DNA from 2 places in the Mesorhizobium sp. LCM 4577 genome. Region 1 is predicted to be linked to the other one. Evidence: predicted binding sites of a transcription regulator. Region 1 holds the regulator's gene; the other holds the start of a gene.
The links. The regulator LexA, encoded in region 1, represses DNA repair genes until DNA is damaged. The targets are predictions, from matches to a motif close to TGTTCNNNNTGTGTTCNG.

Region 1 (4,766 bases):
GCTGATCGGCATCAACAACCGCAATCTGCGGACCTTCGAGACCAGCCTTGAGACTTCCGAACGGTTGGCGCCGATGGTGCCGGCGAACCGGCTGCTGGTCGGCGAAAGCGGCATCTTCACGCATCAGGATTGCCGCCGGCTGGAGAAGAGCAAGATCGGCACCTTCCTGGTCGGCGAGAGCCTGATGCGACAGGCCGATGTGGCCGCGGCAACCGAGCTTCTGCTGACGGGCAAGGCAGCGGCCGAGGCCGTCTGATATGGCCCTCACCCATCTCGGCGCCAAGGGCGAAGCCAACATGGTCGATGTCGGCGACAAGGCCGAGACGACGCGCACGGCGATCGCCGAAGGCGTTGTCTCCATGCAACCTGAAACGCTGGAGATGATTCTTGCTGGCGACGCCAAGAAAGGCGACGTGCTGGGCACAGCGCGTATCGCCGGCATCATGGCCGCGAAGAAGACGCATGAGCTGATCCCGCTTTGCCATCCGCTGCTTCTCACCAAAGTGGCCGTCGAGATCGAGCCGGACCGCACGCTGCCCGGCCTCAGGGTCACCGCGCTCGCCCGTGTCACCGGCAAGACCGGCGTGGAGATGGAGGCGCTGACCGCCGCCTCGGTCGCTTGCCTCACCATTTACGACATGGCCAAGGCGGCGGACCGCGGCATGGTGATTTCCGGTATCCGGCTGGTCGAGAAGACCGGCGGCAAGTCGGGCGATTACAAGGTGGATGCCTGATGGCTTTGGTTCCGGTCGCCGAAGCGCTCGAACGCCTGCTCGATGGCGCAGCACCTTTGCCGGGCGAAAGCATTCCGCTGGCGGATGCAGCCGCGCGGGTCCTGGCGGAACCGGTCGTGGCGCTGCGCACGCAGCCGCCCTTCAACGCCTCCGCCATGGACGGCTACGCCGCGCGCGCCGCCGACGTCGCTTCGGCGCCGGCGCAACTCGAAGTCATAGGCACGGCGCCTGCCGGCCGCGGCTTTTCCGGGACCGTCGGCGAAGGCCAGGCCGTGCGCATCTTCACCGGCGCGCCGCTGCCTGAAGGCGCCGACACCATCGTCATTCAGGAAAACGTCCGCGATCGCGGCAATGGCAGGATCGAGGTCACGGAACCGACCGCGAAAGCACGCAACGTACGCCGCCGCGGGCTCGACTTCGGTGAGGGCGACGTGCTGCTCGAAAAGGGCCGCGTGCTCGATGCGGCAGCCCTTTCGCTGGCCGCCTCGGCCAACCATCCCGCCCTGAATGTCGTACGCCGGCCGCTGGTCGCAATCATCGCCACCGGCGATGAACTGCTGCCCCCGGGCAGCGCGCTCGGCCCCGATCAGATCATTTCGTCGAATGCATATGGCGTCGCCGCCGCCGCCCAGTCGGTCGGCGCACGTGCGCTCGATCTCGGCATCGCCGCCGACCGCAAGGAGGCGATCGCCGCGTTGGTCAGGAAAGCGGTCGAGGCGAATGCCGATGTCATCGTCACGCTCGGCGGCGCCTCCGTCGGCGACCACGACCTGATCCATGACGTGCTGACCGGCGAAGGCATGCAGCTCGACTTCTGGAAGATCGCCATGCGCCCCGGCAAACCTCTGATGTTCGGCCGGCTTGGCAATGTCCGCTGCATCGGCCTGCCCGGCAACCCGGTGGCCAGCATCGTCTGCTCGCAGCTTTTCCTGAAGCCTCTGCTTGCCCGGCTCGGCGGCCGCGACCACAGGCAGGACGTGCGGGTGGCCCGGCTGGGCGCCGCGATGCAGGCCAACGACCTCAGGCAGGACTATGTGCGCGCCGTCGTGCGCGAGGACGCCGGCACGCTGATTGCGACTCCCTTCAGCATCCAGGACTCCTCGATGCTCAGAATGCTCGCCGACGCCAACGGCCTGATCGTGCGCGAGCCTTTCGCGCCGGCAGCCGAAACCGGCGCCGAATGCAGCGTTCTGATGTTACGCTAAACAAAACGTCAACAAATTCACTAAACTTTAAACGGTTGCGGAACACAACTGGAACAGATAGTGTTTGTTCTGGGTTTGTTTTTCTGATTCTGGTTTCAGAACCCGTGGGGGCCGCCATGCTGACGCGCAAACAACATGAACTTCTGATGTTCATCCACGAAAGGCTGAAGGAAAGCGGGATTCCGCCGTCTTTCGACGAGATGAAGGAAGCGCTCGACCTCGCCTCCAAGTCCGGCATCCACCGGCTGATCACGGCGCTGGAGGAACGCGGCTTCATTCGCCGGCTACCGAACCGGGCGCGAGCGCTGGAAGTGTTGCGGCTGCCCGACTCGATCGCCCCCGGCCTCAATGCAGCGAAGAAGTTTTCGCCGAGCGTCATCCAGGGAAGCCTGGGTCAGAACAATCTCAACCGTCAGATCAAGCCGGCTGCGCCATCGCGCGCCCCGACGCCAAGCAATGACGACGATGCCGGGTCCGCCGTATCCATTCCGGTGATGGGCCGCATCGCCGCCGGCGTGCCGATCGACGCCATCCAGCACCAGACGCATTCGATCACAGTGCCGCCGGACATGATCGCCGGCGGCGAGCATTACGCGCTGGAGGTCAAGGGCGACTCGATGATAGAAGCCGGCATCTTCGACGGCGACACCGTCATCATCCGCAACGCCAACACGGCAAGCCCGGGCGAGATCGTGGTCGCGCTGGTCGATGACGAGGAAGCGACGCTCAAGCGCTTCCGCCGCAAGGGCGCCTCGATCGCGTTGGAGGCCGCCAACCCGGCCTACGAGACCCGCATCTTCGGGCCGGACCGGGTCAAGGTGCAGGGCAAGCTTGTTGGGTTGATCCGCCGCTACTGATCCGGTTGCGAAGGTTTCGCATCCGCCCGCTCAGGCTTTTGATAAGGCGGCAGTCCTCTCGCCTCGCGAGTATATTTCCGCTGCTCGTGCCAGGGCCGATATGGCTCTTCCACAGCATAGCGGACGGCCGGCCGCGCGGTTGCCGATTGCGGATCGAAGAAGACGGCGGCGCTGCCGTCGCGCGCCAGCTGCCGCTTGGTGACGACAAGCACGCGCGGATCGTAGCAAGGATTGTAGGCGGTGGCGTCGTTGATGACGATGAGATCAGCGAAGCCGCAGGCAGGCCGGGCACTGTCGCGGTTTTCAGCGAGTGCGACGATGGCGCCGGATGGATGCCGGCCGATGCAGAGATCACCCGTACAGTAGAACGGCGAGCCGGGCGGCAGGTCGACGGGATCGGCGATGTCCAGCGCATCTTTGGCAAACGTCTCCGGCGGCACGATTGTCTCGGCTTTCAGCGCCCGTTTCCAGTTGTCGGTGGTGAACTCGTTGGAACGTTCGCGATTGACGGCAAGCTCGCCGCCGCCGATCGGCATCGCCACCAGATGCGCGTCCTCGGAAATGAGTACATCCGGCGTGCGGACATGCGGAATGGCCAGCAGCGCGGCGAGCGCAAAGGGAACGGCGGCAAGCCTCAGCCAGGTGGTGGCCATCGTCGCGATCACCAGCGCGACCGTCGCCAGCAGCACCGACTGGATCGAGATCAGCCCGACGGCGTCGACCGGTGAGCGCTCGGAGATCCACGACGAAATGGCGATCATCGCCGTCAGCCCCTTGCCCATGACAAAGAGGAACGGACCGTCGAAGCCGAAGGGCATGGCCAGTGCGCTCAGCACGGCGAACGGCATGACGATCAGCGAGACGATCGGCATGACCGCCAGGTTGGCGAGCAGGCTGAGCGGCGACACGCGCTGGAAATGCCAGATCGCAAACAGTAATGTCGCGCTGCCCGCGATGAGCGACGTCACGGCGGCGCCACCCACACCGACCGCCAGTTTTCGCGACAGGAACCCGAGCAACGAACGTTTTGCCGGCGGCGCGGTCGTTTTGCCGGCGCGATAGTCGGCAAAGCCGGCATAGGCGCCGACCAGGGCGGCGGTGGCGGCGAAGGACATCTGGAAGCTCGGGCCGACCACTTCGTGCGGCGAGACGAGGATCACCGCGATTGCCGAGATCGCCAGGTTGCGCATGGTGAGCGCCGCGCGGTCGAAGAGCACGGCGGCGAGCATCACGGCGAGCATAATGAAGCTTCGCTCGGCCGCCACCACGATGCCGGAGATCACGAGGTATGCCGCGATCGAGATGAGCGCGATCCCGGCGGCATATTTCTTCACCGGCCGGCGCGACGAGAAATCGGGAAACAGCGCGAAGGCGCCGCGCAAAAGCACCATGATCGTGCCGGCGACCAGCGCCATGTGCAGGCCGGAGATCGAGATGATGTGGTAGATGCCGGTGCGCCGCATCGACTCGTTGATTGCTTCCGGAATGCCGGCGCGCACGCCGACGATCAGCGCCGCCGCGATCTCGCCCTCGGATCCGCCGATGCTGCTCCTGATGTGATCGGCGATCCCTTCGCGCGCGTTTTCGACTGCCGATGCGACGCGCGCGCCAAAGGGCGCCTCCACTGGCGCAATCAGCTTCGGATCGCCCAGGAAAAACCCGCTGCCGCCGATGCCGGCAAAGTAGCTGTCGAAGGAAAAATCGTAGCTGTCCGGCCGAACCGGCCCGGTCGGCGGCAGCAACTTGGCATAGCCCGTCAGCATCGACCCCGCCGTCATGCCGGGCGGGATCCTGCGCGCCGACAGCCTGACGCGGTCCGGCGCGTAGCGCAGCTTCGGATGCTCCGTCGAAATCATATCGATGGTCAACCGGACACGGCCGTTGGCCATCGCCTCGGCGGTGACGAGGCGGCCCGTCAGCCGTGTCTGGATTTCGGACCCGAGCATCGGGGTCGCCATCCGCCAGGTCTC
Region 2 (4,496 bases), on a different contig from region 1:
GATCCGGCTCGGTGGTGAGTGGCTTCATCTACGCTCCGGATGCCGCCATCACCTACACCGGAAACTCGGACATGAACGCACAGGGCAGTTGCCTGCGGCTGGTCGGCGACACTATCGCGATGATAGGAAACTCAGCCGTAAAGTCGGAATGCACGGCCGAACTCGGGGGCCGGGCGGCATATGCGGGCCGGATGATCACCCTGGCGAAATGAGCACCAATCTTCCGGTCTGGAAGAGATTGCGCTAGCCCATGATATCCGCGCCCGGCTGCTCGTCGAAGAGCACCGCGCAGCCGCGCTCGAGCGCGACCTGCGTCAAGGCGTTGGTCGCGTCCTCGTCCGACGAGACGAAATCGCCAGTCAACACGCGCAATTCCTCGACCGCCTTCGACATCGCCACGACACGCCCGGCCAAACGGTCGCTCGCGCATGCGTCGATGACGCACAGAAGATCGATGAGTTCGAAATTATCCATGGCGGCCTCCGCCAGCGCCATCCCTTCGCTCATTCAACGGCATGAGCCACGGGCTGGTTCCCCCGCCTGCCTTCATCGGGCGGCCTAACGGGCGCGAGCTTGAGATCGAAGCGGACCGGCAGGCACGGCTCGACACAGGCCTTGCGCACCGATCCTGTCGCGATCGTGTCGATCGGAAGAAGGATCACCATCTGGGCCTGGCGTTGCGGCAAGAGCGGCCTGCCGAAGAGGAGGAAGACGCCGCCAATCAACACCGCCAGAAACAGCGCTGCAAACAGGTTCGCGATCATGTTGCCGAGTTGCATGGTCAGCAACTCCAAGGGGCTTCAACAGGGAAGGAGTGCCTGCCATATCGCAGGAATGGCAGGCACTCCGTGATCAACCGCCGATGAAGGGACTTTGTCCGGCGGCTTGCTACCAAATGAAATTGATGTCCTCTTGTTTCTTACAAATCGATGTCTCGGGCCTCTGCGTTCCATGGGTGAGACTTCAGTCTGAAGATGGTCCAGACAGTTGATACGCATCTAGCCGGATGCCTGGCGGAACGTTGTTTTTTGCCAATCCACTCTCGGCCCGCGTGTTCTTGGAAACCGCGGGCCATTCCTTGACGCGGTGGACCCCACATCGAGCATCGAGTCCGCTCCATATGTCCGAGCGATTGAGCTCGCGATACTCAGTCCTCGACGTCCATCGGCTGATGGCCGGGCTGCTGGTGCCACAGCACCTGGCGATAATCCGTCAGTTCGACGACCTGGGCGCAGACCGGACAGACATAGCTGTCGCAGCACTGGCGAAGCGCCGGCGGGCCGCGACGGGCGGCAATGACCGGCGGGCGCGAATAGCCTTTCACGGCTGGATCAAGCATCGGTTTCCTCCTGGTGGTTGTTGATTATCCCGCCCAAAAGTTTGTCCCCTCGCCCGGACATGTTGCGCCGGCGCGGCGTTCGGCCAGCGCTGAAGCAGGTGGGCGTCATGCTTATAGGGATTGCGAAAAGGCGCGACGGTATCGCTTTGATCTTTGCCGAGGGTCGCATCGAATTCTCCTGTCGAGCGAGAACGGATGGGTCCCTCAACCACCGCCGTGCCAGTGCGAAAACAGGAAAGCACCCGGCGATCAGGTCCGCAATAACTTTCGACGAGAAGCGCCAAAATCTCCCGGTCGAGGAATGCCTCCAATTACATTAGCGAACTCTCATAATAAGGCGTATGTATGAGACAGCGGTCGCCGACGATCGCAATGTCAGGCGCCGCTTCACATATGGGAGGATGCCGTGGCTGAAACTGCTGTGAATGTGACGAAGCTCGAATCCAAATCACACAACAATCCCGACGAGGTCCGCGCGCCGGCCAAGACGCGTGTCGAGATCGTCCGGCTGCCGGGCTATACGCTCGGGCGGATGAACATGCAGCCGGGCTGGAAGTGGTCGGAATGCGTGAAACCGGTGGTCAAGACCGACAGTTGCCAAGTCTCGCATGTCGGCTATGTCGTGTCCGGCTCGATCACGGTGCGGCTGACCGACGGCACGCAAAAGACCTTCGAGGCCGGCTCTTCCTATACCATCCCGCCCGGCCACGACGCCTGGGTGGAAGGCAATCAGCCGTTCCAATGCATTGAGGTCCTGAGTGCCGAGCAATACGCCAAGCCGGCATAGCGCAGTCGATCGCCTTCGAAGGTGAGACGGCAGAAGCTGGGGTCGTCCCAGACCTCGGCACAGAAGCGAAGAGCGGGTGGCCCTGAGGCGCCCCTCTTTCGCTTGCGGCAACATTTCCTCAGGACGCAACCTGCGCTCTATCTGCGGCTGTAGCCACAGGTTGTGGAACCTTGCACGTTCAAACGTGGCGGCTTGACAGAGAACTTCTTTTGTTCTCTTTATGTTCCGCTAATTCCCCTTACAAAAGATGCAGCTAATGCTGCAATGCCACACAAATGGCCATGGGAGCGTTTGATGGCCGCCACCACGACCACCGCTGCGGCCGCCACCATCCTGCATGCCGATCTCGACGCCTTCTACGCTTCCGTCGAACAGCTGCTCGATCCATCATTGCGCGGCAAGCCGATCGCCGTCGGCGGCGGCGTTGTGCTGGCCGCCTCCTACGAGGCCAAGGTGTTTGGCGTCCGCGGCGGCATGCCCGGCCGCAAGGCGCGCGAGCTGTGCCCGCAGCTCATCTTCGTGGGCGGGCGCTTCAGCGAGTATCAGCGCCTCGGCGACGCGGCGATCAAGGTACTCGACGATTTCACGCCTCTGGTCGAACGCATCTCGATCGACGAGGCCTTTGCCGACGTCGCCGGCTGCACGCATCTGTTCGGGTCGCCGCAGGAGATCGCGCGAAAGATCCGCGAGCGGGTGAAGGCCGAGCTCGGCCTGCCGATTTCGATCGGCGTGGCGCGGACGAAGCATCTCGCCAAGATCGCCTCGCAGGTGGCCAAGCCCGACGGGCTGGTGGTGGTCGAGCCCGGTAGCGAGCTCGCTTTCCTGCACGACCTGCCCGTAACGCTGATGTGGGGTGTCGGCCCGGCGACCAAGGCGAGACTCGCCGAGATCGGCGTCGAGACGATCGGGCAGCTGGCGCGCACGCATAGCGGCGCGCTGGAGCGGCTGATCGGCCACGCCGCCGGCCAGAAGCTCGCCGCGCTCGCCTGGAACCGCGACCCGCGCAAGCTCGAGACGCATCGGCGCGCACATTCCGCCGGTGCGCAGTCGGCGCTGGGCCGCAAGCCCGCGCTGCCGCGCGTCTTCGTGCCGACGCTGCTGCATCTGGCCGACCGCGTCGCGAGCCGGTTGCGCACCAAGGACCGGCCCGGGCGCACGGTCACCGTGCGTGTACGCTTCGCCGATATGCGCGCCGTCACCCGCTCCGTCACGCTGGAGCAGCCGATCCAGGCCACCACCATGCTCGCCGAGATCGCCGAGGAGCTGGTTCGCGGCGTGCTCGCCGCCCATCCGGGCGAGCGGGATATCTCGCTGCTCGCTATCTCCGTCTCGCATCTGGAGGAGCATGCCGAGCTGCAGCTCGAACTGCCGCTCGGCCTCGCCGACGAGAAGCTCAGGCCCGGCAGCCGCAAGGGCCTTGCCCGCTTCGGCGCCGACCGCGCCGTCGACAAGATTCGCCAGCGCTTCGGCAAGGAGGCAGTGGGCTATGGCACGGTGGCGCTGGAAGGCACGCGCTCGGTGCCGGACGGGTTCAGGGAGCTGGCGGAGAAGGAGTTGTAGAGGGCGGGTGCTCAATCCGTCTCCACGACCGCCCAATCCAGCCGCATGGTCGCGCTCATCGCCTCCCCATCTTCGAGCACAGTCAGCCCCTCGCCATGATGCGCGTCGACCGGGTGCGAGACCGGCTCGAAGCAGAAGAAGTCGGCATCGCGCGACGGCGAATAGAGGATGTAGACGTCGAGTTCCGGCGAAGCGATGAGCGTGACCTTGATCCCGTCCTCGATCTGCGAGATCGAGGCGCGACGGTCCCATCCGTCGAAGGCGTTGTTCACCCACTCCGGCGGCAGCGGCGTGGCCTGCGCGAAATCCCAGCCCGGATGCTGGCTCACCGGCACGACGCCGGCAGGCAAATGGCGCTCGTCCTCAAGCCAGACTCGTTTCGCCTTCGCCTTCAGCAGGGTTGTGTCGCCGCGCGGGAACCAGGGATGGAAACCGAGGCCGTAAGGCAGGCGCATACCGGCGCGGTTCTCCACCGTGAGGCGCGCCTCCAGCGCTCCGTTCCGCAGCGCGTAGGCCACCGAGGCCCTGTAGCGATAAGGGCCGATCGCGCCGTCATCGAGGGCGAGTTCGGCTTCCCTGTCGGTATGGCGGACAAGCCGCCACGGCTTCTGGAAACCGTCGCCATGGATCGGGAAAGCTTCGCCAGGCACATTCGGCTCGACGGCATGAAAGCGGCCGTCGAAGGTGAAGCCCCCGCCGGAGATGCGGTTCGACCACGGCACGAGGAGCTGGCAACCAGACGCGCCGGTGCCATCGCCAGGCTTCAGCACGGGAACTGGCGCGGTGCCGACGACCAGAGCGTCATAGCGG

Region 2: dinB (DNA polymerase IV) is a predicted target of LexA. The motif match lies at 2,337-2,354, and genes of this name have one in related genera.

Annotation. Positions count from the first base shown of each region.
Region 1 is NZ_MDDU01000024.1:273,796-278,561, forward strand. It holds gene trpC (indole-3-glycerol phosphate synthase TrpC) at 1-256, shown strand, start outside; gene moaC (cyclic pyranopterin monophosphate synthase MoaC) at 258-734, shown strand; gene glp (gephyrin-like molybdotransferase Glp) at 734-1,939, shown strand; gene lexA (transcriptional repressor LexA) at 2,056-2,796, shown strand; gene LCM4577_RS22990 (ComEC/Rec2 family competence protein) at 2,790-4,766, opposite strand, start outside.
Region 2 is NZ_MDDU01000004.1:177,360-181,855, forward strand. It holds gene LCM4577_RS09350 (TadE/TadG family type IV pilus assembly protein) at 1-212, shown strand, start outside; gene LCM4577_RS09355 (hypothetical protein) at 244-474, opposite strand; gene LCM4577_RS09360 (hypothetical protein) at 504-779, opposite strand; gene LCM4577_RS09365 (hypothetical protein) at 1,148-1,339, opposite strand; gene LCM4577_RS09370 (cupin domain-containing protein) at 1,746-2,126, shown strand; gene dinB (DNA polymerase IV) at 2,421-3,686, shown strand; gene LCM4577_RS09380 (aldose 1-epimerase) at 3,698-4,496, opposite strand, start outside.